3 regions of the Acidiplasma sp. genome follow, and region 2 is predicted to be linked to each of the others. Evidence: riboswitches for the same ligand, from Rfam matches in the RefSeq annotation. Region 2 holds a riboswitch; each other region holds the start of a gene.
What was found. A riboswitch is a leader RNA that binds a small molecule or an ion and turns the genes downstream of it on or off. The one in region 2 is predicted to bind thiamine pyrophosphate.
Positions count from the first base shown of each region.

Region 1 (8,597 bases), on a different contig from region 2:
TTAATGCATGGATGATACTGCCTTCCAGAAATCATCCTTTCCTGGTATTATATCTGTTAATTTATCGTTTTCCATGATTTTTATGCCATAATCTTTGTTCCTGACCTCACCAATTATGCTTGATTTTATATTGTTATCATTTAAAATTTTTAAAAATTTGTCTGCATAATCATTTTTTACTGTTATTAATAATGTCCCCTCACTTATTGACCTTAATGGGTTTATATTAAATAAATCACACAATTTTTTTACATTTTCATCTATTATTATCTTATTTTTATCTATAAAAATTCCATTGTTTGATGCATATCCTATTTCATATATTGCATTTAATAATCCGCCCTCGGTTGCGTCATGCATTGATGTTATTTTATTTTTTATTCCATAATTAATTGCCAAAATCTCCTCATTAATGCAGGACATATCATAAAACATTTTTTTTAAATTTTTTAATACATTTTCACCAAGATTTTTTATTATATAATCCTCATAAATATAAGCTAGCTGGACAGATGCCTCCAGTGCACATGTTTTTGTCATTATTATCTTATCACCAGCATGCGCATTTTCTGTTGTTATGTAATCATCGCCTATGCCAATTAATGTTACACCACCTATCATTGGATAGTTGCAGTTTTCATATCTTGCTGTATGCCCTGTTATAACATTTAAATTGTATTTTAATGATTCATTATTTATTTCGTCCCATATTATTTTAAATTCATCATCCTTTATGCTTTCTGGAAGATTAAAATCTATGCTCATATAATTTGCTTTTATTCCTGATGTATACAAATCGCTTAATAATATATGCAATGCAAACCATGCTGCATTTTTTAGTCCAAGTGCAGGATTTATATATAATGGATCTGTTGTTACTGCAATATATTTATCTCCGGTTTTTATTATTCCAACATCAACACCCATTTTTGGCTTAACTATTGCATTTTTATCATCATAGCCGGTCCTGTTTATTATGTATTTCTCAAAAAAATTCATATCTATTTTGCCAAGCATTTTAAATCACACTCATATCCTTTGTTTCCCTTCCATATATATAATATATTATGGAGCCCAAAAAGCCTATTAAATATATTATAAGCAAATAATACAAATAAAAATAAATTGTTTTGTTTGCAAGCAGAAATACAGATATTATATAAACTGAATATCCAACCATTCTTACACCTCCTATTCCCATTCCACGGTATGATGTTTCAAAGTTTTCCGGTTCAAGCATTTCCCTTGATGCCCAGCCAAATTCACCAAAAATACCGCTTATTGATATCATTATTATTAAATATAATATATTTGATAATATAAATTTAAGAAATATTAAAACAATTAACCATACAATAAACATTCCCGTGTATCCTATTAATGAAACAATCTTTCTTCTTGATTTACCCATATAAAAACCGCCTATTATACCTGTTATTGTACCACCAATTGTTGATCCGAATATTATTAATGATGAATATTTAGGAAATTCATATGGGCCGAGAACAAGGCTTGAAAATGCAAATCCAACAACTATTGTTATTGCAATAAATGATAATGATATAAAATTAATTATCTTTTTAAAATTTATTTTAATTTTTTCCTTTATATTGTGCTTTTTTAAATAGTCCCAGCGTATGCTTTCACTTAGTTTTAATCTTGTAATGAATGATATTATAAAACCCAAAATTGCTATTGTAAACAATGAAAATTTATCTATGTAAACCGATGATGGTATAAATAAAAATATTGCTGCCATTATTACTATTGATATGTTTGCAACATTTGAGGTCTCTATTAAAACAACACCACGGTACTTCAACGGTAACAATTCACTTAAATATGCAAGTGATATTGTTTCATCGCCGCCAAGGCCGAATTCAGATATAAAAATAAAAAAAATCATAAGATAAGGATTTTTTAGCAATGATATTCCTATTAATCCAAAGGATGTTAAAATAACCGTAAATAAAAATAATTTTTTTCTTCCAGATTTGTCAGAAATATATCCAAGGAAAAAATTGCCTAATAAAAGACCCGCAGGCGATGAAAATATTATATAAACATCAAAATATTTTGGTATAAATGGCCATGTTGTTATTAATGGTGCTATGCTTAAAACAACACCCCAGACAAAAAATGTTGAGATCATTGTTATTAATATTAATGTATCGTTATAACCCCACCTATGGCTATCAATATCCCTTCTTAGCTCTGAATACTTTGCATAATAATCCATTATATCCCTCCGCCGGCATTGCCCGGATCAGGTTCCATGGGTCGATCCCTATCCTCTCAGCCAATTTAATGGCTCCCCAATAACTATACTATTATTTAATATAAAAATATTTTGTTCAGACTATTAATTTCAGATAATAACCTGCTATGGTAACTATTATTCCAACAAAAACCATTATTGTTATCCAGAATGGTGCCCTTCCTGCTGTTGTTTTGCTTATAAATAGGCCAAGAATTGCAAGCGATATATATGATAATGCCAATGGTATTATTACATTATTTTCTATTATTAATGGCGATGACAATGGTATTAATGCACCAAGAAAACCAAAAACTGCTGCAATCAATGCACCTATAAGTGATTCCATGAATATTCCAGATCCTAAATGCCCCTTTAAAAGATAATCTGTTGATTTTAAATTTAGCTGCACTGCTGTTCTATGTAATTCCTCATTCAAACCGCATACTGTGCAATAAAATAGCTAAATGTTCCTGCAAAGGATGAACCAAAGGATATCTTAAATGCCTCATATAAATTTATATGCGTGCTTCCTATTATGCCACCTGATGCGAGTATTAATGCTGTTATAATACCGTCGGATAATCCTATGCTTATTGGAAACAAATATTTTTTAATCATTTTATTAAATGCTTGCCGGTGACAACCTCATCTATTGAATGTATTGCACAGCCCATGTCCTCAATTATTTTTATTAGATAATTATAATAGGGTGTCTCGCTTTTCCAGAATAGTCAGACAAACATCTAACATTATTAACAGAATTAGAATACTGGGATATGCCGCGGAAGCATATCCCATTGATAATGGAAATCATAGATAATATTATTCCGCTTGATGACAGGAAGAGGAAGTATACGGATATAGACAGATCCTTAAGATCCTCATCCTGCTGCAGATATTCGGAATATCGTACAGATCCTCCAGCATGTTTCTCCTTAATCATGAAGAATACCTTGCCATGATGGGGATTCGTGAGATACCATCGTTTCAGACCTTATCAGTGAGATCTCGTAAGTTCGATCTGCATGCGATAAACCAGGAGATCGCATTCCTCTATTCCATGGAGGAATGCGCAGCCATGGATTCCTTCATGATACATACATGCAAATATTCAACTGCAATGAGGAGAAGGGTATGGGGTAATTACAGGGATCCGTACAGTGGATGGTCAAAGACAACCAAGGGATGGTCCTATGGAAGAAAATGCCATATGGCACTTGACGTTGATACGCTCATCATCATGGAATGGATCGTCACCAAGGGAAACATACATGATTCAAAACTTTCACATAGGATGGTCGATTCTGTTAGAAACTTTTCGTATATACTTGCAGATTCTGCATACGATACATCTGAGATATACGATTACATATTCGAGAGCACCCATTCCACTCCAGTGATCGATACCAATAGTAGGAGAGGCATCGTACAGGGGAGATTATCTGTAAACCGAAGAATAGGCATAGATCTCAGGAAAAAATACTCGCCGCTTCATTCCCTCCATTGGGAGATAGAGCGTACATTCTCCATCCTTGAGGGTATAATGTATATGGAGAATATATGGTATGTCAAGAATAGGGATTATGACACTGCGGTTGGATTGAAGGTAATCGCATACAACCTCATGATCATATCGAACATAAAGACAGGGAATAGACCAAGGGAGATGATGAAAATCGTCGTTTGCTAAAACATGAGACGCCCTAAAAAATAAATTTAAATCACATGAAAAGGCTGCAGTTACAGATAAAAGGTTTATTTATTTATATAATATAGATGATTATTTGGATTCATCCATGAAATATTTACCTTTAAATGAAATAAAAGGCTTTTCACAGGAGAATGTAAGAAAAAGCTACATAAATATTTCATTATTTTTTATTTTTCTGGGCATATTATTTCTTTTGTTTCTTCGCAATGGAATGATAAGTTTGCTGCTTTTTATAACAGCCACATTATTTATAATTTTTAGTAAAAAATATGTTAATATAATAATATTAACAGGAAATAACATAACATACCCATATAAATTAAAATTTAACAATGCAAATCCTGATGAAATAGGCAATTTTATTTTTAATGCATCGGTTATTATCGATAATTTAAAAAGCAAATAAGTTTTATTTATAGTATTTTTCCATTAAATAGTCCTCATTATCCTCATCTGTTATTTCAAAGCCATGTTTTTTATAAAATGATATGGCCATGGAATTTAATTTATTCACGTATAATATTAATTTTTCAATTTTTTCATTCCTAATAATTTCCTCAGCTGTTTTAAGCAATTTTGTGCCGTAGCATTTTTTAATATAATCAGGCATTAAATAAAACCTTAGTATAATTTTATTTATTTTATCTATTTCAATAAATCCTGTTAATAAATTATTATCAAAAAGACCGTAAAATAGTATTTTATTATTAATTGATTTTTCTATATCATTTTTTATATTATCTAATGCATAATATTTATTAATCCAGTAATCAATGTATTCATCGGTGTATATATTTTTATATGCATATTTCCACGACATTTCGGCAACGTTCCTTACAGCGCATTCATCTCCAATTTTTAATGGCGAAATATTCATTATATTATAATTATTAAATAATATATAATTTTATTATTATTTAACTATAATAAGTATGAATTCCTTATTTTAATGCATGTGCCATTGTTAGAAGTATTTTATAAATACATCAAAAAAATTATTTAATTTGTTTATATAATTACATTAAAAATTATTTAGGTCTGTATCCCTGATAAATTTTTCATATGTCATTGGTTCATTGACATATCTGTATAAAGATGTATTTTCTTTATAATAATCGAGTCCAAGCATGTAAAACTGCTCTCTTGTTAATAATCCCCTTTTTTCAAGGCTTCCAAGCACAGGTTTAAAAATTATGGGGGATACCTCTCTCACAGGCTTTAATCCCAATTTAAGCCTTACAGTATTAAACATATCAGCAAATGTTACCCTTTCCCTTGTACATACATTAATAATCCCTGATTTATCCAGTGAATTCTTAAGCACGGTAATCATATCATTTATATAAACCGGTGCCATATTTCCACTCCTCGGCAGGAATGGTACCTTCTGTTTTGCCGCTTCTATAAGCATCTTTGTAAATTTATCTCCATTTCCGTACATTGTTGATGGTCTTATTATAAGAGAGTTTTTTAATGTGGCGGCATTATCCTCTGCCAGTCTTTTATATCTAAAATAATCTGTATTTCCCTTATCAGCGTTTATTGCTGAAATGTATACTATTTTCTGGTTTTTACGGTATTTATTTACAGCCTTTACAATATTCTTCATGCCATTTAATGACAATTCTTCATGTTTTTCTTCCTTTTCTATAAGCACATCAACTGCATGAACTATTACATCATAATTTTCAATCGCCTTTTCAACATCGTCATAATTTCTAATATCGCCTTTTATATAGGTTATGCCCAGCTTATCCAGTTTTTCAGACGGATTTCTAGAAAAATAGGCCTTTTCATCTGCATCAAGCTGCTGGATGATATTGCTTCCGACAAAACCAGATCCACCAATTACAAGTAATTTCATACACCTTTATCTTGCAGAAATATAAAAATATTTTATAAAATAGGAAAATTATTCCAATATTTATAATATTCCTTTGAAAATTTTGGGAAATCAATTTTTTAAAGTGTATAAATAAAAATTTTAAATATTATACAAACTGCATGCATTAATTATATATATCTTTTGTTTATATATCTTTTTATGCAGGATTTCTCAAATAATGACCGTGATGTTTTTTTGATAAAAACAGAAAAAATGATAGACCGCGGGGCTTTAATGTCAAGGTACAGTAGAACAGTTAATTTGGATATAAGATCAGTTTATGAAAAAGAATTTAAAAATAATCCAGAAAAGGCAATAGATTTTTATAAGAAAATCTTCCTCGATTATGGGGATGAATCAATATCTGAGCTTATAACTGCACAGATGGGCATACAGAATGTTTCAAATATTTTATCAAAAATTATAGAAGAATCAAGAATAGGCCTGTCATATCTTGAAAAATCATCAAGATATGTTAAATATAATAAAAAGGTTAATGGCCATTACCTTTTTCTGGATGCCGATGGTGCAGGCATAAAAAAGTATGAAAATGAATACAATGAATTATGCAATGAACTTTTTGATTTTTACTCTAAATCATACGATGATATGATTAAAATATACTCGGAAATGTATCCAATAGAGAAATTTAATTTTGAAATTGGCGGAAAAGTTTATAATTATTCAGAGATAAAAAATATTGATGATGATTCAGTAACAAAGGCGTATAAGTCATCATTAAGATCATCTGTACTGGATGAGATTAGACTAGTTCTGCCGGCATCAACACTTACGAATATTGGTGTATCTGGTAATGGTAGGGCATTTATAGCATTAATAGAGCGTCTTGGTGAGTATAAAACCAAGGAGAGCCTAAAATATGCGGATTTAATTTATAATGAATTAAAAAATGAAATGCCGGAGATCATAGATGACGCCACATCAAAACATGGCATTGAACAGATAGAGTATAATATGTCCCGTGATCTTATAGGTTACAGGGAACAGCAGAACTTTGGATCAATAAATACCGTTTCACTCCTTGATTATGAGGATGAGGAAAATGCAATAAATAAGGCCTTAAAACTTATGGTTTACCGCTATTATGGAGATTACAATAGCATTGATTTAACAAAGGAGGAAAAGGAAAGGCTATTAAATAATCTCATTTCAATAAGAAAAAACAGGAGGCATAAAATTGGGCGTCCATTTGAGGCAATAAATTATCTATTTCAGGTTAATACAAATTATGGTGCATTCAGGGAGCTGCAGAGGCACAGGTTTATGTCAATTGTCAGAAAACCACTAAGCGTTTATTATGGATATGATATACCGGAAACAATAAATAAAACAGAAGACCTAAAAAATGATTATGTAACATTAATGGAAAAAGCTAGAAATTTATATCTTGATATAAAAGAAAAAAATGGCCCCGATCTGGCCCAGTACATTGTTCCGTATGCATATAGATACCCTGTGGCATTTAATATCAATCTTAATGAACTCACATATTTCATTGAATTAAGGTCAAATGCACAGGTGCACCCTGATCTTAGAACAGTTGCACTGAAAATGTATAATGAGGTTAAAAGGGTACATCCACAGCTTTCAAGGTTAATAAAATTCGTCGATGAGTCGGATTATAAGCTTGGTCGGCTGCCGGCAGAGTTCAAAAAAGAAACAAAGAAAAAAGAAATTCAATAAATATATTTAATTTGCCTCCTCATTATTGTAATTAACCGGTTCTTTATTATATGATTCAATATCCTCTGCGGTGAGTGGTCTTGCCACATCCTCAAGAGATTTTTTCTCTGCCTTTACACCAAGGAAAATCTCCACAATTCCTGATATAACCATTAGAGATGCCCCAAGCAAATATCCCATAGATAGGCTGAATGGAGATTTTGAGGCAATTAATATACCAAACAGCGAGGGTGCAAGCACACCACCTATACCCGTACCTATTGAATAAAACACGGCTATGGCCATTGCCCTCATTTCAACAGGAAAAACCTCACTTACTGTTAAATATGCTGATGATGCCCCTGCAGAGGCAAAAAAGAAGATAATTGACCAGAGCAGTGTTTGTGTTACTGCATTTAAAACTCCTATGTAAAATAAATACGCTGTTAGCATTAATAGGGCCCCTGAGAAAATGTATGTGAATGATATCATCAGCTTTCTACCCCTTGTATCAAAAAGTTTTCCAAGCACCAGAGGGCCAACAAAGTTTCCAACTGCAAATGGTATTATGAAATAGCCTATCTCATCAGACGGTATACCATAGAACACCTTAAGCACAAGAGCATACGTAAAAAATATTGCATTGTAAAGGAATGCCTGACCGGCCATTAATGATAAACCAAGTACAGTCCTTTTGGGATATTTTTTAAATAACGTATCCACAATTTCCTTGGCCCTTATTCTCCTCTGTGGTTTTATGGTTATATATCTTGAAACTTGTTCAAGGTCCTTTCCTGTGCTTTTTGATACTGTATCCTCAATATTTGTGGTAATTTCTCTGGCCTCATCAAGTTTACCATGCATTAACAGCCATCTTGGCGATTCAGGAACATAGCGCCTTATTAATAGAACGGCTATTGCCAGTATGGCACCTATTGCGAATGATAATCTCCATCCCAAATTTATAGGAAATATGCTTGTATTTAGTAAATAAAGAGAGCCTATGGAACCCACTATGGTGCCAACCCACCAGCTCCCATTGATTGCAAGGTCTATTC
Region 1 covers NZ_JAVYSZ010000006.1:48,494-57,090, forward strand. Annotated here, with positions in the region: gene QXW15_RS03725 (AIR synthase family protein) at 1-1,017, opposite strand; gene QXW15_RS03730 (MFS transporter) at 1,019-2,239, opposite strand; TPP riboswitch at 2,226-2,328, opposite strand; gene QXW15_RS03735 (hypothetical protein) at 2,355-2,696, opposite strand; gene QXW15_RS03740 (hypothetical protein) at 2,693-2,878, opposite strand; gene QXW15_RS03745 (DUF211 domain-containing protein) at 2,875-2,952, opposite strand; gene QXW15_RS03750 (transposase) at 3,186-3,950, shown strand; gene QXW15_RS03755 (hypothetical protein) at 4,045-4,377, shown strand; gene QXW15_RS03760 (GNAT family N-acetyltransferase) at 4,381-4,848, opposite strand; gene QXW15_RS03765 (NAD(P)H-binding protein) at 4,993-5,835, opposite strand; gene QXW15_RS03770 (FAD-dependent thymidylate synthase) at 6,016-7,560, shown strand; gene QXW15_RS03775 (MFS transporter) at 7,567-8,597, opposite strand, start outside.
Region 1: linked by a shared signal. The riboswitch ahead of QXW15_RS03730 (MFS transporter) and the one ahead of QXW15_RS05350 (MFS transporter) in region 2 are both predicted to bind thiamine pyrophosphate.

Region 2 (8,597 bases):
TATAATAAATAAACCTTATATTATTCGAACAAAAACTTTAAATTATTTACTTGAAAGATACGATATAAAAATTACATCTTTTGAGACATCAATATTTTTTTATTTATAGAGAACTGTATAATTAAGAATATTATTAAAATTATGGTGAACATAATTGTTGATACTACTGCCAGCTTTAAAAGCCCAGATACTGTATCCTCAAGAGCCTGAAAATATCCAAATAATACATAAAATAACATGCCATTGATGCTTATCCTGTATTTATTAAATTTTATGAAAATTCCAATAACCGCCATAATTATTAATGAGGCAGCAAACCATCCGGCAAAATTTGATAAGGGAACGCCAAAATATATGCCGGGTTTTATCCAGTGCCATAAATGCAGTGAAAACCGTGGATCGAATGATAGGTCCAATATAACCATTAAAAATGGTACCGAATACAGTCTAAAATTACCTGCAATTCCTGCAAAATAAATAATTGAAACCCAAAAAAGAGGTATTGCATATGGAACTCCATATATCCTGGGCCCAAGCAATGATGTATAATAGTATCTTCCAAAGGGATAACCCGAATTAACTCCTATTATTTCTATTAATAATGATGTAAAGTAACCCAAAAAAATAAATTTAATTGTGTTTTTTGAACCAAGATAATTTAATGAATGGTAAATATATATAAATATAAAAATGATTTCATATATAATTGCAAGTTCATAAATATGGGAATACTCGTATATTAAAAGCATAATAATGCCGAAAATTAGATATGTATATACAGCCTTCCAGCATCTTTCCATTATTTTATAATGGCAGAATAGAATTTTAATATTTTTTTAATTCAATATTTAAATCATAATATTTTTATAAAAATATATTCTAAGGTGTTTAAATGAATCTATCATATTTAATAATTATAATATTCGTTTTATTTATAGCCATAAGAAGAATGTATTCCGGCTTAAATGGCAGAAAATTCAGGGCATCAAGGATTTTTTCCCTACCATTAATTTATGCAATTTTGCTTCTATTCTCACTTGAGGGAATTTATTCAAATTTAGATTACACAATTCTTGTTCTTGTCCTAATATTTCCAGGAATACTATTTGGCCTGAGGCTTGGAGATAACATTGAATTTTTTTATAGAAATAACAGATTGTATTATAAAAGGTCGCAGGCAATAATGGCATTCTGGCTTGCATCATTTATTGCCAGAATATTTCTTTTCCTGTTATATCCATTAAATATCCTTGCAGGATTTATTATCGATTTAATACTGGCATTTACACTTGGACTTATAATAGGCGAATCATTAACATTGTACAGCAGGTACCGGGAATTTTTAAATTCAAACAGGGATTTAAATGGGGGGCAATAATTTTTTTAAAACCATCCCCTGGGAGGCCATTTTATTGGATTAAAAATTAACAATTTTAAATAAATAATTACTCACAATCATTTGAATATAAAGGTATTTCCTAAATATTAAATATTACATGCATATACAGTTATGAAAGTGATAATATGCACGTTGTAAAAGTTGGTGGCTCAATACTTAAGGGCAGTGATGATCTGGCCCTTATAAGAAACAAAATAGAGGCCTGTGAAAAATGCATTATTGTCACTTCCGCCATGCGGAACGTGACGAATAATCTAATAGAAGCTATTAATACAAGGAACACAGGTATTATTGACACAATTTTTACAAGGCATATGGAGCTTATGAATAACTTCTATGATAAAGATTCATATTTCAATTTATTAGCATTTAAGAATGATGTGCTTAACAATCTCTTGCGTCCTGATACGCCTGAAAACCGTGATTTAATCCTGTCATACGGAGAAAAAATGGCCGTTATGGTATTATATTCATATCTAAAGCACCACGGCCTTGATGTTGATTATTATATAGAGCCATTTATAGTAACAGATGATAATTTTGGTGATGCCTCATGTCTTTATAAATATACGGAGGAAAATTTAAAAAACATGGAGTTTAAACATAAAATAACTATAGTACCTGGATTTACCGGAAAAACCCTTTCAGGAAAGGTTACAACCCTTGGCCGGGGTGGCAGTGATTACACTGCTGTATTGCTTGGCAGATTTCTACATTGCAGTGTCAGATTAATAACTGATGTTCCAGGCATAATGACATATGACCCCAAGGTCTTTCCCGACGCAAGAACATTGCCAGAGGTGTCAATTAAAGAGGCCATAAAAATGTCCTATGTGGGGGTTAAAAATTTTAATTATAAAACATTCAGTCCTGCAATAGATTCAGATATAGAGATAACAATAGAAAGCCTTTATGAGGAGGGTAAAACAGTAATAACACATAATGAAATAAAAACAATAAAATGCATAGCATTAACAGGTACATACGGGAATAAAAATATGCTGGTATTTATAGGCCATGGCCTTTCTGAGGTTGACACAAGCTCGCAGATATTAAATGCCATAGGTAAAACCCATTTATATCACCTTGACGACACATCATTATCAGTAATAATGGATGAGGATCTTGAGAAAAATAAAAGATATCTTTCAGAGGTTCCATTATGGACAAAATAAAGGTATCAATACTTGGATCAACCGGTGTTGTTGGTCAGAAAATGTTAAGAATACTTGAAAATCACCCATACATAGATGTTGTTAACCTCTCGGCATCAAGATCAAAGATCGGAAAAAAATATTCAGAATCAGTGGCATGGGTTGAACCCGGGGATATACCAGAAAGGTTCAGGGATATGAAAATGGTTTCAACAGACCCGGAGGACCATAAAAATGTGGATTATGTTTTATCAGCACTCCCGCCTGAGGTTGCAGAGGATATAGAGATAAAATTGATAAAAAACGGAATTAATGTAATATCAAATGCGTCTCCATTTAGAATGGCAGAGAACATACCATTAATTAATCCTGAATTAAATTATCAGCATCTGGAACTGCTTGAAAAAATGGATACAAAATTTGTGAAAAACCCAAACTGCACATCCACTATAATGTCCATGCCCATGGTTGAGGTTTTAAGGCATGATTACAAAAAAATTACACTGTCGACACTTCAGGCAGTCAGCGGTGCCGGATTCACCGGCCTTTCATATATGTCCATAGATGATAATATAATACCGTATATACATGGGGAGGAGGAAAAAATACCTGCAGAAATATCAAAAATGTTTGGCTTTGTAAGCAATAATAAAATAATAAACAGGGAACTTAACATGTATGTAACATCTGTTAGGGTGCCTGTTAAGGTTGGGCATATGGGCATAATGAATATTGAATTTAACGATGATATTGATATTGAAAACTTTAAAAATTCATTAAGGAATTTCACACCACTAAAAAAATTTAAAAATCTTTACACTGCACCCAAAAACCCTGTTATTATACATGATGAGGAAAACAGGCCGCAGCATAAGATGGATCTAAGCAATGGTATGGAAATACATGTTGGCAGGCTGGAATATAAAAATAAAAACCTGCGCATGGTAATACTCGGTGATAATCTTGTCAGGGGTGCAGCAGGTATAACGGTGCTCACACTTGAAACAATGAATGAAATGGGTGTTGCATAAAATTTAATAAAAATTTTATAAATAATTTAATAATTCTCCAAGGTTATTTATCACAGCAAAGGCATTTTCATTTAATATTTTATCATCAGAATTAATTGAAAGAAATCTATCAGTGGAGACAAGCATTGAGTAATCACCGGCAGAATCACCAACTGACAAAGTTTCCTTTTTATCTATTCCACTGGCCCTTATAATTTTATTTATAACTATATCCTTTCTGTCCGGGATTACACTAATCCTTCCGGCAGGGATTATATATCCATTATCATCAGTTAGTATTTCATTTGCATATATATAATTAATTCCATATTTTGCCCCTATTTTTTCAGCAAGCCATGAAATTCCACCGGACACTATTGCTGTTTTTACAGACATCTTCCTTAAGGATGACATTACATTGTCAAAGCAATTCCTTATTTTTATCTCATCAAGTATGTTTATTATGGTCGATTTTTTAATTTTACCAAACTTTGCCATCCACATTTTAATATCCAGCTCGAAGAACTCATCATATGAAATTTTTCCATCCATGTACATTTTATAATTCTGGGAATTGTCAACACCAAGCCTGGAATGCACATAATGCCAGCTGCTCTTCTCCCTTGTAATCACACCATCCATATCAAAAAATACCATTTTTGTTTTCATACTAATATGTCCTTGAAAACATTGATAATTTTCCATCCCTTCCGCATACTATGCATTTTCCTGATGTTTTATCATTGTAAATATTGCCAAGTGCAGCCTTTTCGGTAAGCGCCTCTATCTTATCAGAGCATTCTTTTGATCCGCACCAGTAGGCCCTAACCATATATTCATTTTTCATGTCATCAATGGATTTTGCCATGTGGATGTTATCATTAAAAAATTTTAATGAATGACTCTTAATATCATCATTTACTGTTTTAAGATAATTTTCAACATCCCTAAGGTTCTGTCTTGATATCTTAATCTTCTTCTTCTGTGTTCTAAGTGATAATGTTATCATATTTTCATTATATTCCCTGCTGCCAATCTCAATTCTTAGTGGAACGCCCTTCATTTCCCAATCATTATACTTGTATCCAGGTGTATAATCGCGTTCATCAATATCAACCCTGTAACCCATATTCTTCAGGTCATCCATTATTGTTCTGGAGTATTCAAGGATTTTATCATATATTTCACCGGGAATTGGCACTATAATTATCTGAACAGGTGCAATCCTGTATGGAAGTATTAAACCCTTATCGTCACCGTGAATTCCAATAACTGCTGCAAGCAATCTTTCACTAAGTCCGAACGTTGTCTGTGAAACATATTTAAGATCGCCATTCTCATCAAGATATTTAATATTGTAATTTCTGGCAAAGTTTTCGCCATACTCGTGAATTGTGCCAACCTGCAAGGACCTGTATCCCGGCATTGGCGTATCAAAGGCTATTGAATATTTTGCACCGGGAAATTTATCCCATTCAGGCCTTACATCCAGTGAATATTCAAGGCATAGTTCTGATGCAATTTTTTTCCATATATCAAGATATTCATTCATCTGTTTTTCAGCATCATTATAATCTTTATGCGCGGTATGTGCCTCATAAAAATGTATTTCCCTGACACGTATAAATGCCCTTGTGTGCTTTGTTTCATACCTGTAAACACTAACTATCTGATAAATTTTAAATGGCAAATCAGTATGTGACCTTATCCATAAAGGAAACATTGTATACATTGCGGATTCACTGGTTGGTCTCAGGGCCAGATCCACATCAAGTGTGTCCTTACCACCCTTTGTAACCCAGTAAATTTCATTTTCAAATCCCTTAACATGCTCGAATTCAACCTCAAGCTGCTTTCTGGATATAAGTACTGGAAAGCTTACCTCCTGGAATTTTTTTTCATCTGAATATTTTCTAATGATATCATCAATTAAATGCATTATTTTTAGCCCATAGGGCATCCATATATTCATTCCCTTAATTTCATACCTTTTATCGGTAAGCCCGGCGAGCTCAATAATTTCATTGTACCATTCACTGAAATTCTCTTTTTTGTTTTCCATTTTACCTGTTATAATTTATGATTATATATTGTTTTTGTGCAGTTTTAATCCTGTTATTATAAAAATGGTAAATAAAAAATATTTATGTTAATAATTTATATCAACATTCTTTGTTTCTATGCCATGCACATACCACGTTGCCGCACCTACAGCACCAAGACCCCAGAGGAATACATTCAGGAGTATAAACTGTGAAAGGCTGAAGGAACTTGTGGCATAAACAAGAATTGGATAAACAATCATTGGGCCAAGCCTTACCGTGCCTATAAAGGTTCCGCGCATTTTTGTTGGAAATAATTCAGGTTCAAGGGTGGTTCTGGAAGCCCATCCAAACTCGCTCATCATCATATTTATGAACAGTAACGGAAAGAATACATATAAATTCCTAAGATATGGCACAAGGATGTATATTAAAACTGTGCTTGCAAAGCCAATAGAATATGAGTAAAGTGTAAAAAATTTCCTTCCAGATGAAATCAGTGGTGCTGCTATAAATCCGGCTGCAGAGGCACCAACAAGTGCAACAAAAATAATCATGTTATCGGTGTATGCCCCCGGGAATTCATATGGGCCAATAATATACGCCATAAGTCCAAATGTGGTATATTGGGATATTGCAATGGATAATAGAACAAAAAAGCTTAACCTGTAGGATGGTTTTTTCTGTTTTATCCCTTCAGTATCTATATAAAGCTCCGATTTCTGCATTTCGGATTCCCTTTCCATGCCACGGGATTCAAGCCATTTATATGATTCTGGAAGCCTTATTCTTGCGAAAACCATTATTATTATTAAGACTGCTGCGGAGCTTAATAAAATAATCCTGTCATATAAAGTATTTGAGGTTATCAGGAACATACCCGCAATTAATGCGCTTCCAATATTGTCAAAATCAGCTATTATTGTAAGCCATTTGGCACGTTGTGATACAGGGGAATCCTCAGATATAAGGGATAATGAAGGTATTTCCTCACCACCAACTCCAAACTCGGCTATCATTAAACCTATGGCAAGTGGAATAAATGTATAGCTTAATGAAATTATTACTATTCCAGCACTGTATAGTACCATTGTTATTATGAATATTTTTTTCCTTCCAAGTATGTCCGACAGAATCCCCATTAAGAAGTTGCCGAATGGAACAAATATTGGCCCAATCAAAAGCACGAATACCTTAAGCGATTTTGGAAGAACACCAATGATTGACCCTGAGGCTGCCAGTGGTCCTAATGTGCCGACAATCCCCCAAAATGTTAACCCAGACGAGCTGGAAAGAAGCATGTATTTCTGCTTCTGGGTTAACATAAATTCCACCATTTTTTAAAATACACAACCATAGCCATCTCCCTCCGCCGGTTCTGACCGGATCAGGTTCCACGGGTCGATCCCAATCCTCTCAGCCAATTTAATGGCTCCCCGGTAAAAAATAAATATATATATAATATATAAATGTTTCCAATATTAATTAATTATGCCATACCCCTTAATTCAGGGATTTTAAAATTGTAATTATTTTTTATTGAAAAATTCATTAATTTTTTTTCTTGTCTCTCCAGACGAAAATAGGAGGCCAAATAATGATGCCTCGTAATCCATGTCAATGTTAATTGAATTCATAAATGATTTATTTACAGCCCTTTTTGCAAATATAACAGTTTCTATAGGTTTTTTGGCAATCATGCTGGCAATCCTTAACGCCTCATTGTGTGCATCATCTGATATAATGTCAACAAGGCCAAAATTATAAGCTGTCTGTGCATCTATTTTCTCTCCGGTCAGTATCATGTAAAGTGCCCGGTTTCTGCCTATGACATGGGGAAGTATTACATTGCCACCGGCACCTGCGTTTACACCGATGTTTATTTCAGGCTGGCCCAGCTGGGCATTTTTACTGCACACCCTTATATCAGTGGATAATGAAAGTTCAAGGCCGCCACCAAGCACATAGCCATTTAAAACAGATATAACAGGAACATTATAATCTCTAAAATAAAATGCAAGTTCGTTTAATTTTCTATGGAAGGAATATGCATCAATTGGGTTTAAATCCCTGAACTGTTTTATATCTGCACCAGCTGAAAAATTCCTTTTACCCTCAATTATAACACACCTTGCGGTATCCTTTACCTCCTCCATGGCATTTTTTATATCATTGACCATGTCCAAGGTAAGGGTATTAAGCTTTTCCTCACGTTTAAAATAAATTATGGAAACATCGCCTGATACCAAATCTATGTTGTTATACATGAATATTTATAGCAAGAGTTACTTATATATTTTTTTATCAGGTCAATAAAAATGCATATTAACCAGATATTAATAATCGCATGTGGATTGCAGTAAAACGGCTATTGTATGTGCATCAATAAGCGGTATTAGGGTTGCAGATATAATTAATAATCACATGCATGCTAACGTTTATGTTCCATGCAGGTTAAAATATCCTGGGGATTTTCATTGTTATGATGATATTAAAAAGGAAATAAAATCCATATTCAATAATTATGATTGCATTATTATGGTTATGGCACTTGGTGCTGCCATAAGAATTATTGCGCCATTTTTAAGGAGTAAGTTTAACGATCCAAGAATCATATCTGTGGATGATAATGGAAAATTTTCAATCAGCATGATATCCGGACATCGCGGCGCAAATGACCTTGCATTATATGTTTCCGGCCTGCTTGGAGGTGAGGCAGTAATTACAACAGCATCAGAGATTTCCGGTGTAATGTCTCCGGAGGTTATTGCATATAAATACGGAATGAAAATAATGAATAAATCAAGAATTAAATATGTAACCTCTGAAATAATAAATAATGGCGGTTTTAGGCTAATAAACAGAACAGGCATCCATATAAACATTTCTGGGTCTGGGGGGAAAAATTACGGGATTATAATCACATATATTAAGGAGAAAAGCACAAATTTTGTCGTTATGGTTCCAAAAGTTCTTGTAATAGGAATAGGCT
Region 2 covers NZ_JAVYSZ010000011.1:6,624-15,220, reverse strand. Annotated here, with positions in the region: gene QXW15_RS05380 (carotenoid biosynthesis protein) at 72-800, opposite strand; gene QXW15_RS05375 (hypothetical protein) at 893-1,378, shown strand; gene QXW15_RS05370 (aspartate kinase) at 1,525-2,574, shown strand; gene asd (aspartate-semialdehyde dehydrogenase) at 2,559-3,584, shown strand; gene QXW15_RS05360 (HAD-IB family phosphatase) at 3,600-4,232, opposite strand; gene proS (proline--tRNA ligase) at 4,234-5,625, opposite strand; gene QXW15_RS05350 (MFS transporter) at 5,713-6,930, opposite strand; TPP riboswitch at 6,953-7,054, opposite strand; gene QXW15_RS05345 (enoyl-CoA hydratase/isomerase family protein) at 7,135-7,872, opposite strand; gene QXW15_RS05340 (cobalt-precorrin 5A hydrolase) at 7,955-8,597, shown strand, end outside.

Region 3 (8,597 bases), on a different contig from region 2:
TTCATAATGCATGAGCCTTTCACTTGATGGTTCAAGTGTACCCTCTATTTTTTTCCCATTTATGTCTGTTACAACTATATCTTCAGGCCTTAATTTTGAATAATTTGATCCACTAGGGGTAATGCATATATAATTACCAGAACGCATGCTTATATTCCCCCAGGATCCAACGGTAAAGCCGCTGGCATACATTCTTTTGCATGCATTTACAACATTTTCCTTGCATGATTCTAGCATTATTTGTGATTATTACAATATATAAAAATGTGATTAAATATAAATATATGGATGATATTAAACAATACTCATGCTGGTATCGTATATAATAGTTGGTGTACTTCTTTTATTGGTTGCAGTATACCTTATAATCTCAATATTAGAGGCTGAGAGGCTATGATCAGTATATACTCATTAATAGACAGTAACAGGGAAATTTCTGGGCTTTTAATTGTGTTTTTTTATATAATTATCGCCCTGTTTTTTGGCTACCTGATTTCGGGGTTTATCAGGAAAATTTATCTTGATCAGGAGGAAAAAACATGGATTTATCCGGTATCCGGGAGAATTGTAAATTTTTTTGAGCGATTTTTAAAAGAGGATAAGAACAGGCAGATGGATTTTAAGGAATACTTTTTAAATCTTCTTATCTTTAATTTTTTTGCAGGTCTCATTGGCATAATCTTTATTTATTTTCAGAATTATTTACCATATTCACATGCAAATAATCACATGACACTATCACTAATTGTTAATACAGTTGTCAGCTTTCTAACAAATACAAATCTTGAGCATTTTTCCAATCCATTTGATCTGAGCATACTTTCATGGACATTTGTAATAACCGGATTGATGTTTTTATCTGCAGGAACCGGTTTTGCAGCATCCATGGCATTTATACGTGCAATATTAAACGACAATGGAAAGCTGGGAAATTTTTATCATGATTTTTTGATATCCATATTTTATGTAATATTCCCGCTGACCATTCTTTTTACTGTTATTCTTGTACTTTCCGGTGTGCCTGAAACCCTGAGCAGTTATATAAATGTACTTCCAATTGGAAGCAACTCTGCGGTCAGGCTTCCACTTGGCCCTGTGGCAACCCTGGTTTCAATTAAGGGTGTTGGAACCAATGGCGGTGGCTTTTACGGTGCAAATGCCGCATATCCCCTTGGAAATCCAAACTGGTTTACAAACATAGTTGAGTATGTTTCGTTCATGCTTGTTCCACTTGGTTCGGTATTTTCATTAAGATTGATTTTTGATAAGAGATTTGGAAACATGGTCATTGGTGTTTTAACATTTATATTTGTTTTTACATCCGTTGTTGCATTTATTGCAGAATACACGGGAATACCGGCACAGTCAGCACTTGCACTGTATACCGGAAACATGGCAGGAAAGGATGTGTACCTTGGGCTCTCAGAATCAACTGTTTTTCAGGTCGGCGCTGTATTTACATCCACGGGTGCCTCCACAGGAGGAATTATAGACTACACCCCAATAGGCCTTATGTCATTGCTAACAAACCTTGTTTTAAATGATCCACTGGGCGGTATTGGCACCGGAATTATCAATATATTTACATACATAATATTCACAGTGTTTATCACATCCTTAATGGTTGGAAAGCTTCCGGAATTAATGAACATAAGAATAGGTTCAAAGGAGATGAAGTATTCAACATTGTCACTGATAACACATCCGCTTATAATTTTAATACCACTTGGAATTACATTAATTATTCCAGCGGTAATGCACACATTTTACAATGGATTTTCATCAAATATTTCAGATCTATTGTATGAGTTTTCAAGCTCAGCATCAAATAACGGTTCAGAGGCGGGTGGATTTCTTACAAACTCGCCATATTTTAATTACCTTGATTCCTTAATAATGCTCCTTGGAAGGTATTTAATAATGGGCATACAGCTGCTGCTGGCACAGCAGTTTGCATTTAAGAAGCCCAAGATGATATATGAAAAATCAACAATAGATACCGGATCATTCTCATTTGGATTCATGCTTCTTGCTGTAATTATAATGGTTGGCCTGCTGTCATACATACCTGTCTTCTCACTTGGAACATTGTATGACTGGGCAAGGGATTTTAACTTTCTGGTGATTCCATGAACATTAGGGAAATTGTAATAAATTCACTTAAGGGTTTTGACCCACGTAATGAAATTAAGAACCCTGTAATGTTTATAACAGAAATAGCCTTTGTGCTATCAATATTTATAGCAGCATTTCCATCATCGTTTAATGTGCCATCATCAGGTGTATACATGGACTTTTATATTTCTGTCACGGTCTTATTATTTTTAACAGTGTTCTTCTCAAATTTAAGCACGTCATTATCTGAAAGCCAGAGCAAGGCCATAACAGAATCACTTGAAAAAATGAAGGTTTCCACAAAGGCAAATTTACTCAAGGATGGAAAAATAGAGATTGTTGAATCCGATAAATTAAGAAAGGGCGATATAGTTTTAGTAAGAAAGAATGAAATTATTCCGGCCGATGGTGAGGTAATAAAGGGCTCAGGATATGTTAATGAGTCAAATATAACCGGTGAATCCAGACCGGTCCTTAAACTGGTTGGAGACTCTGTCACAGGTTCAACAATGCTTGTAACAGATGAAATCACGGTTAGGGTCAATGTAAATCCCGGGGAATCATTTATAGACAGCATGATAAATATGGTAAAGAATTCTGTAAGGGAGAGAACACCAAATGAAATAGCATTATCCATATTTTTATCCGGGGTTACATTAATATTCCTAATAGTTGTTGCATCAATATTTTCAATATCAAATTACAGTGGTGTGAGGCCAAACATTGATATTTTAATAGTTTTATTAATAGCATTAATACCAACAACCATAGGCGGCCTGCTTCCTGCAATAGGCATAGCTGCAATAAACAAGGTGTCACAGTACAATATTATAGCGAAGAGTGGAAAGGCGGTGGAAAATGCAGGGGATATTGACACAATAATACTTGATAAGACCGGAACCATTACAATGGGTGAGAGGGAGGCTGTAAAGTTTTATCCAAATATGAACGTTGATGAGAGGGATGTTGCCCGGGCAGCACTGATGTCGTCATTAAATGATGAGACAATAGAGGGGATATCAATAGTCAGGCTGGCAAGATCAGAAAATATAGATGTTAATGATGATGAAATTAAGGATTATGAATTCATACCATTTTCATCAGAGACCGGTTTCAGCGGCATAAGGAAGGGTGATCATTACATCTATAAAGGCTCCTTAAGGTCATTATCAGAAAAACTCAATCTGCAGGATCAGTACATAAATGGAATATGCAAGCAGATATCATTAAAGGGTGGCACCGCCATTCCCGTGGCATCAGATGGAAAATTCCTTGGCGTTATAGAATTAAATGATATATTAAAACCAGGAATTAAGGATAGAATAAATGACCTTCATAAAATGAACATTGAAACAGTGATGCTCACCGGTGATGATGAGGTTACAGCTGCATATTTTGCACGTGAGGCCGGTATAGACGATTTTATTGCCAACAGCAAGCCGCAGGATAAGTACAACAGGGTTGTCATGGAAAAGGAAAGGGAAAGAATGGTGGCAATGATAGGTGATGGGACAAACGATGCGCCGGCTCTGTCAAAGGCAGATGTTGCCATGGCCATGAATACCGGCACACAGGCTGCAAAGGATGCTGCAAACATGATAGATCTGGACTCCACGCCAACAAAACTTATTGATGTAATCTTCCTTGGAAAGCAGATTTTAATTACAAGGGGATCACTTACAACATTCAGCATTGCCAATGACATATCAAAATACTTTGTAATAATACCTGCAATGTTTTACATGTTTCCTGAGCTTGGATTCCTGAACATACTTGATCTTACAGACCCGCTCAGGGCCATTACAGCGGCGCTTATATTCAACACAATAATCATTGTAATACTGGTTCCACTTGCATTAAGGGGTGTTAAGTATTCGCCATCAAGTGCATCAGACCTGCTGAAAAGAAACATAATAATATACGGCTTTGGTGGCATTGTCTTTCCCTTTATTGTTATATACATAATTTATTTATTGTTAAGTTTAGGAGGCATAGCATGGTAAAATTAAGAATTATAAAGGCATTTGCGCTTGCCATATTAATAATGTTTGTGGCCGGTTTTGCATTCCCGGCTGTAACATCATTAATAACGGAAAGCACACTTCCATACTATTCAAATGGGCATCCAGTGAAATACGATGGAAAAATAGTTGATTCATATCTTTTGACAGAGGCATTCAATGAGTCATATTTCTTCCAGCCAAGGCCATCTGCAGTGAATGATAACATTTCATCCAGCGGATCGTACTCAACATCATTAAGCAATAAAACAACACTTGAATTAAGTGAAAAATATCTAAAGGAATTTGAGGAAAGGAACCATGTCAATGCATCACAGATACCTTATGCCATGATCACATATTCCGGATCCGGTGTTGGCTATGCAATTCCATTAAAGGGTGCAACGCTTCAGGTTCACAGAATTGCGGTCAGCATCAGCAATTTAAGCGGTGGCAATTTAAGTATTTCTTCAATAGAATCATTCCTAAATGGCATAATAAATAAGGATAAGCAGAGGAACTTCCCGGTATTTGGAACATACTATGTAAACGTTGTGCAGCTCAACATGCAGATACTAAATTACCTGAAACAGAACAATATTTATGTGAATGTTCATTGATTATTTTTTTATTAATAATGTATCAACCCTCTGATCCTTTGATATATACTTTATATCAGAATTTATTCTTATTCTCTCATTTGCCGGTGACCTTGCACCAATAACAACGCAGTCAGGGTCCTCGTTAAGTATAATCGAATCTATCTCTGTTTTTATTCCAGATTTTTCTCCCGATTTTTCTATTTTAATATCTATACCATTTTTTGCTATATCTCCTATGCCATCAAAGAGGTTTTTAAATCCATGTGTTCTCCTTTTATCGTATTTTCTTAAATCAAAAATAATTATTTTTGCATGGTTAATCTTTGCAAGCTCAATACCAAAATACACTGCAGCCCTGGTGTTTATGGACTCTGCAACAGGCAAAAGTATTTTTTTATACGGGTATTCACGCTCGCTTATGCTTAGCAGTGCCACCGGTATATCTATGTTTTTAAGTATGTAATCACCAATGGACCCAAAAATAGAACCTGAAAGCATTGCCCTTTTATGTGTGGCCATTAAAAGCATGTCGTAATAATGCGATGACGCCTCCTTTAATAGCCCGGACCTTACATTATCGCTTGTGGTTATTTTTGGTATTACCTTCAGGCCACGCCTTTTTCCATCCTTATATGCATTTGTTACAAGTGTAACACTGTTTGACCATTCTATGCTATCATTTTTTTCCCTTACTGTTATTGCTGTAATCTCAGAGTTATTATACTCAGCAATATCATATGACATCTTAAGCGCCTTAATGGAATTTATACCCCTAAACATAGGTACCAGTATATGATCTGTTTTCAAAAAATATGATCTGGATGCCTCAAACATAATCTATTATATGTTATGCGCATATAATAATTTCTATTAATATGTGTGTAAAAATGACAATGATTAACACATATAATAAATTATTATATGAATATATTAATTAATATATATAAATTGTGAGTGTTTATCTCAGGTACAGAATTTTGATAATGTTGGAATTTCATAAAATCAAATGATATTTTTTACAACACAAAACTATAAATAATTGTTTTCATTTTAAATTGTAAGGGGAGCCATTAAATTGGCTGAGAGGATTGGGATCGACCCTTGGAACCTGATCCGGGTAATGCCGGCGGAGGGATGTTATGTATGAGGATGCTGGTTATAATGATATAAGGAAAAGTTTGGATTATCACCATTGGAATAAACATGATTCACTCATACTGACAACAATGATATCAACATTTTTTATATGGGGCGTTGTCTTAAGCATAGCACCTTTAATAACAACATGGCCTTTTATACCAAAATATTTTGATGAATACATTATATTATCATCACCATCAGGACTGCTATCAGGAAACTTTCTTTTGGGATATATTTCTGACAGGTACGGCAGGAAAAAATTATTTCTCTTAACAGTATTTTTAACATCTGCCGGTCTTCTTGCCATTGCACTCATTAAAAATCCCTACCTTATAATATTATCTGTTTTTACTGCAGAATTTGGGCTTGGAGGGGATGAAACAATATCATTATCATATTTATCAGAGCTTATACCCCTGAAATACCGTGGGGCGGTGCTGGTTGAAACATCAAATGTGGCAAATGTTTCCATAGTTGTTATGGCTGCAATTTTTTTATTTATACCAGACTCTGTTTATGCTGATAAACTATCTCTTCTAATAATTGCAATTTCAGGATTTTTTATATCATTAATCGCAAGGCTAAAATTAAAAGAGAGCATACGTTGGGATTATTTAAATAAAAATACAGAAAAACAGAGGGTTAAAATTAATTTTTCAAACTCCATAAAATTTTTATCATTATCATTCATAGCAATAACCATTGTTGTTGGCTTTGCCTTTTCAAGCCTTGTTCTTGGCCCATTTGAATTTCCGCAGTACTCATCTCTTATAATATTTGGCTCAACACTTGGCGGGACATTAACCGGTTTAATAGGTGGAATTTACATCGGTAAATCCAGAAGAAAAATTGTATCACTGCTGGGCTATACCGGCATGTTTATTATATGGATTTTGCTTTTAATCTTCATAAAATTTGTTCTGTCAAACATATATATACTTATATTTATGATAGCTGTAAGCGGCATATTCGGCGAGCTTGGCTGGGCATCAAGGGAGATGCTGGAGCCTGAAAACTTTGAAACGCTGCACCGCGGCACCGGCATTGGTAGCGTAAGGACTGTTGGATACTTTATATACATAATTTCAGTGTTTTTGCTTGTTAATAAATCAATTTATTTTTACCTTTATTACCTTTTAATAATATACCTAATAGGTTTCATCGGGTCTGTGCTTTATTACAAATATGGCAGGGAAACAAGAAAAAGCAGTGTTCTTTAAATCCATATTTTTATTTTAACAGTATTTATATATCCAATCAAATTTATTAATATGAATACAATATTTAAATGTGTTATGCATTGGAATAAGCAATAAAAAGATAGTGGGATACCCAAATATAATGAATCTACTTAAATCTGGTGTTGAATCATTATTTTTAATAGATTTTGATGCAATTCATAAAAGGGTTTTAAACCTGGAAATATACGAAAAACTATCCAAATTTTTTGACCTCACCGTTATGAACTATCCGCAGACAGAGGAGGATCTAATGGATACAATAATCAGCGGGGCCACATATGTTATAATAAACAATAATCTAACATATAAAAGGATACAGAGCTTTTTATCATACACGCAGAACATTGGAATTAACTATGATTACAACGATACATGTGTTTTTTTCAGCCAGAACGGCGGAAATATATACCTGACAAATAAACAGGTAATGCTTCCATATAAGCTTGCCTTTAACTACGGCCCATTTAATCTGCCAAATTCCATAAAACTTGAAAATTACCCATCCTCATTCATTTAATCTTTAATCTGGGAATCATTTTTGTTATTTTAAATATTATTTTTGGAATACTTTAGATATTATTAAACAATTAGGATGCAATGAATCTAAATGTGGATATAGGAATTAAAATTTCGAATCCCTTTATCCTGGCCTCCGGAATTCTGGATGAAAACGGCTACACCATGAAAAGAATTCTAGAAAATGGTGCGGCCGCGGTGGTTACAAAGTCCATCGGAACATCTGAAAGGCAGGGATACAATCCTCCAATTATATATGAAAATGACCCTGTATTTTTAAATGCTGTTGGCCTTTCAAACCCCGGCATAGACAATTTTAAAGATGAGGTAAAAATAGCCCTTGAATCCGGAAGGCCTGTAATAGGAAGCATTTTTGGAAAGGACGCCCCTGAATTTTCAGAACTTGCCAAAAAAATGGAGTCATACGGTGTTTCTGCCATAGAATTAAATTTATCATGCCCGCATGTAAACGGCTATGGCATGGAGGTTGGATCAGATCCTGACCTTGTCTATGAAATAGTATCTGAGGTTAAGTCAAGAGTAAAAATACCGGTTTTTTCAAAGCTGAGCCCAAACACATCAAATATACTCGAGGAGGCAAAGGCTGCTGAAAAATCAGATGCGCTTGTATTAATAAACACATTAAAGGGCATGGAAATAGATATAGCATCGAAAAAACCTGTTCTTAGCAATGTATACGGTGGTTTATCCGGAAAATGCATTAAGCCTGTTGGAATAAGATACGTTTATGAGGTAAAAAAGGAGACCGGAAAGACAGTTATAGGCGTTGGTGGCATAGAAAATGTTAATGATGCCATAGAATACATTATGGCCGGTGCATCTGCAGTTCAGATCGGAACTGCAATTTACAGGCATGGAATAAAAATATTTAATGAACTGAACTCTGGATTAATAGAATACATGGATAAAAACGGAATAAGTAATATTAATGATATGATAGGGGTGGCCATAGCATGAATTAT
Region 3 covers NZ_JAVYSZ010000003.1:22,087-30,683, forward strand. Annotated here, with positions in the region: gene QXW15_RS02075 (class II aldolase/adducin family protein) at 1-237, opposite strand, end outside; gene QXW15_RS02080 (potassium-transporting ATPase subunit KdpA) at 394-2,133, shown strand; gene kdpB (potassium-transporting ATPase subunit KdpB) at 2,130-4,118, shown strand; gene QXW15_RS02090 (potassium-transporting ATPase subunit C) at 4,112-4,735, shown strand; gene QXW15_RS02095 (universal stress protein) at 4,736-5,551, opposite strand; TPP riboswitch at 5,768-5,869, shown strand; gene QXW15_RS02100 (MFS transporter) at 5,857-7,077, shown strand; gene QXW15_RS02105 (hypothetical protein) at 7,199-7,615, shown strand; gene QXW15_RS02110 (dihydroorotate dehydrogenase) at 7,696-8,592, shown strand; gene QXW15_RS02115 (dihydroorotate dehydrogenase electron transfer subunit) at 8,589-8,597, shown strand, end outside.
Region 3: linked by a shared signal. The riboswitch ahead of QXW15_RS02100 (MFS transporter) and the one ahead of QXW15_RS05350 (MFS transporter) in region 2 are both predicted to bind thiamine pyrophosphate.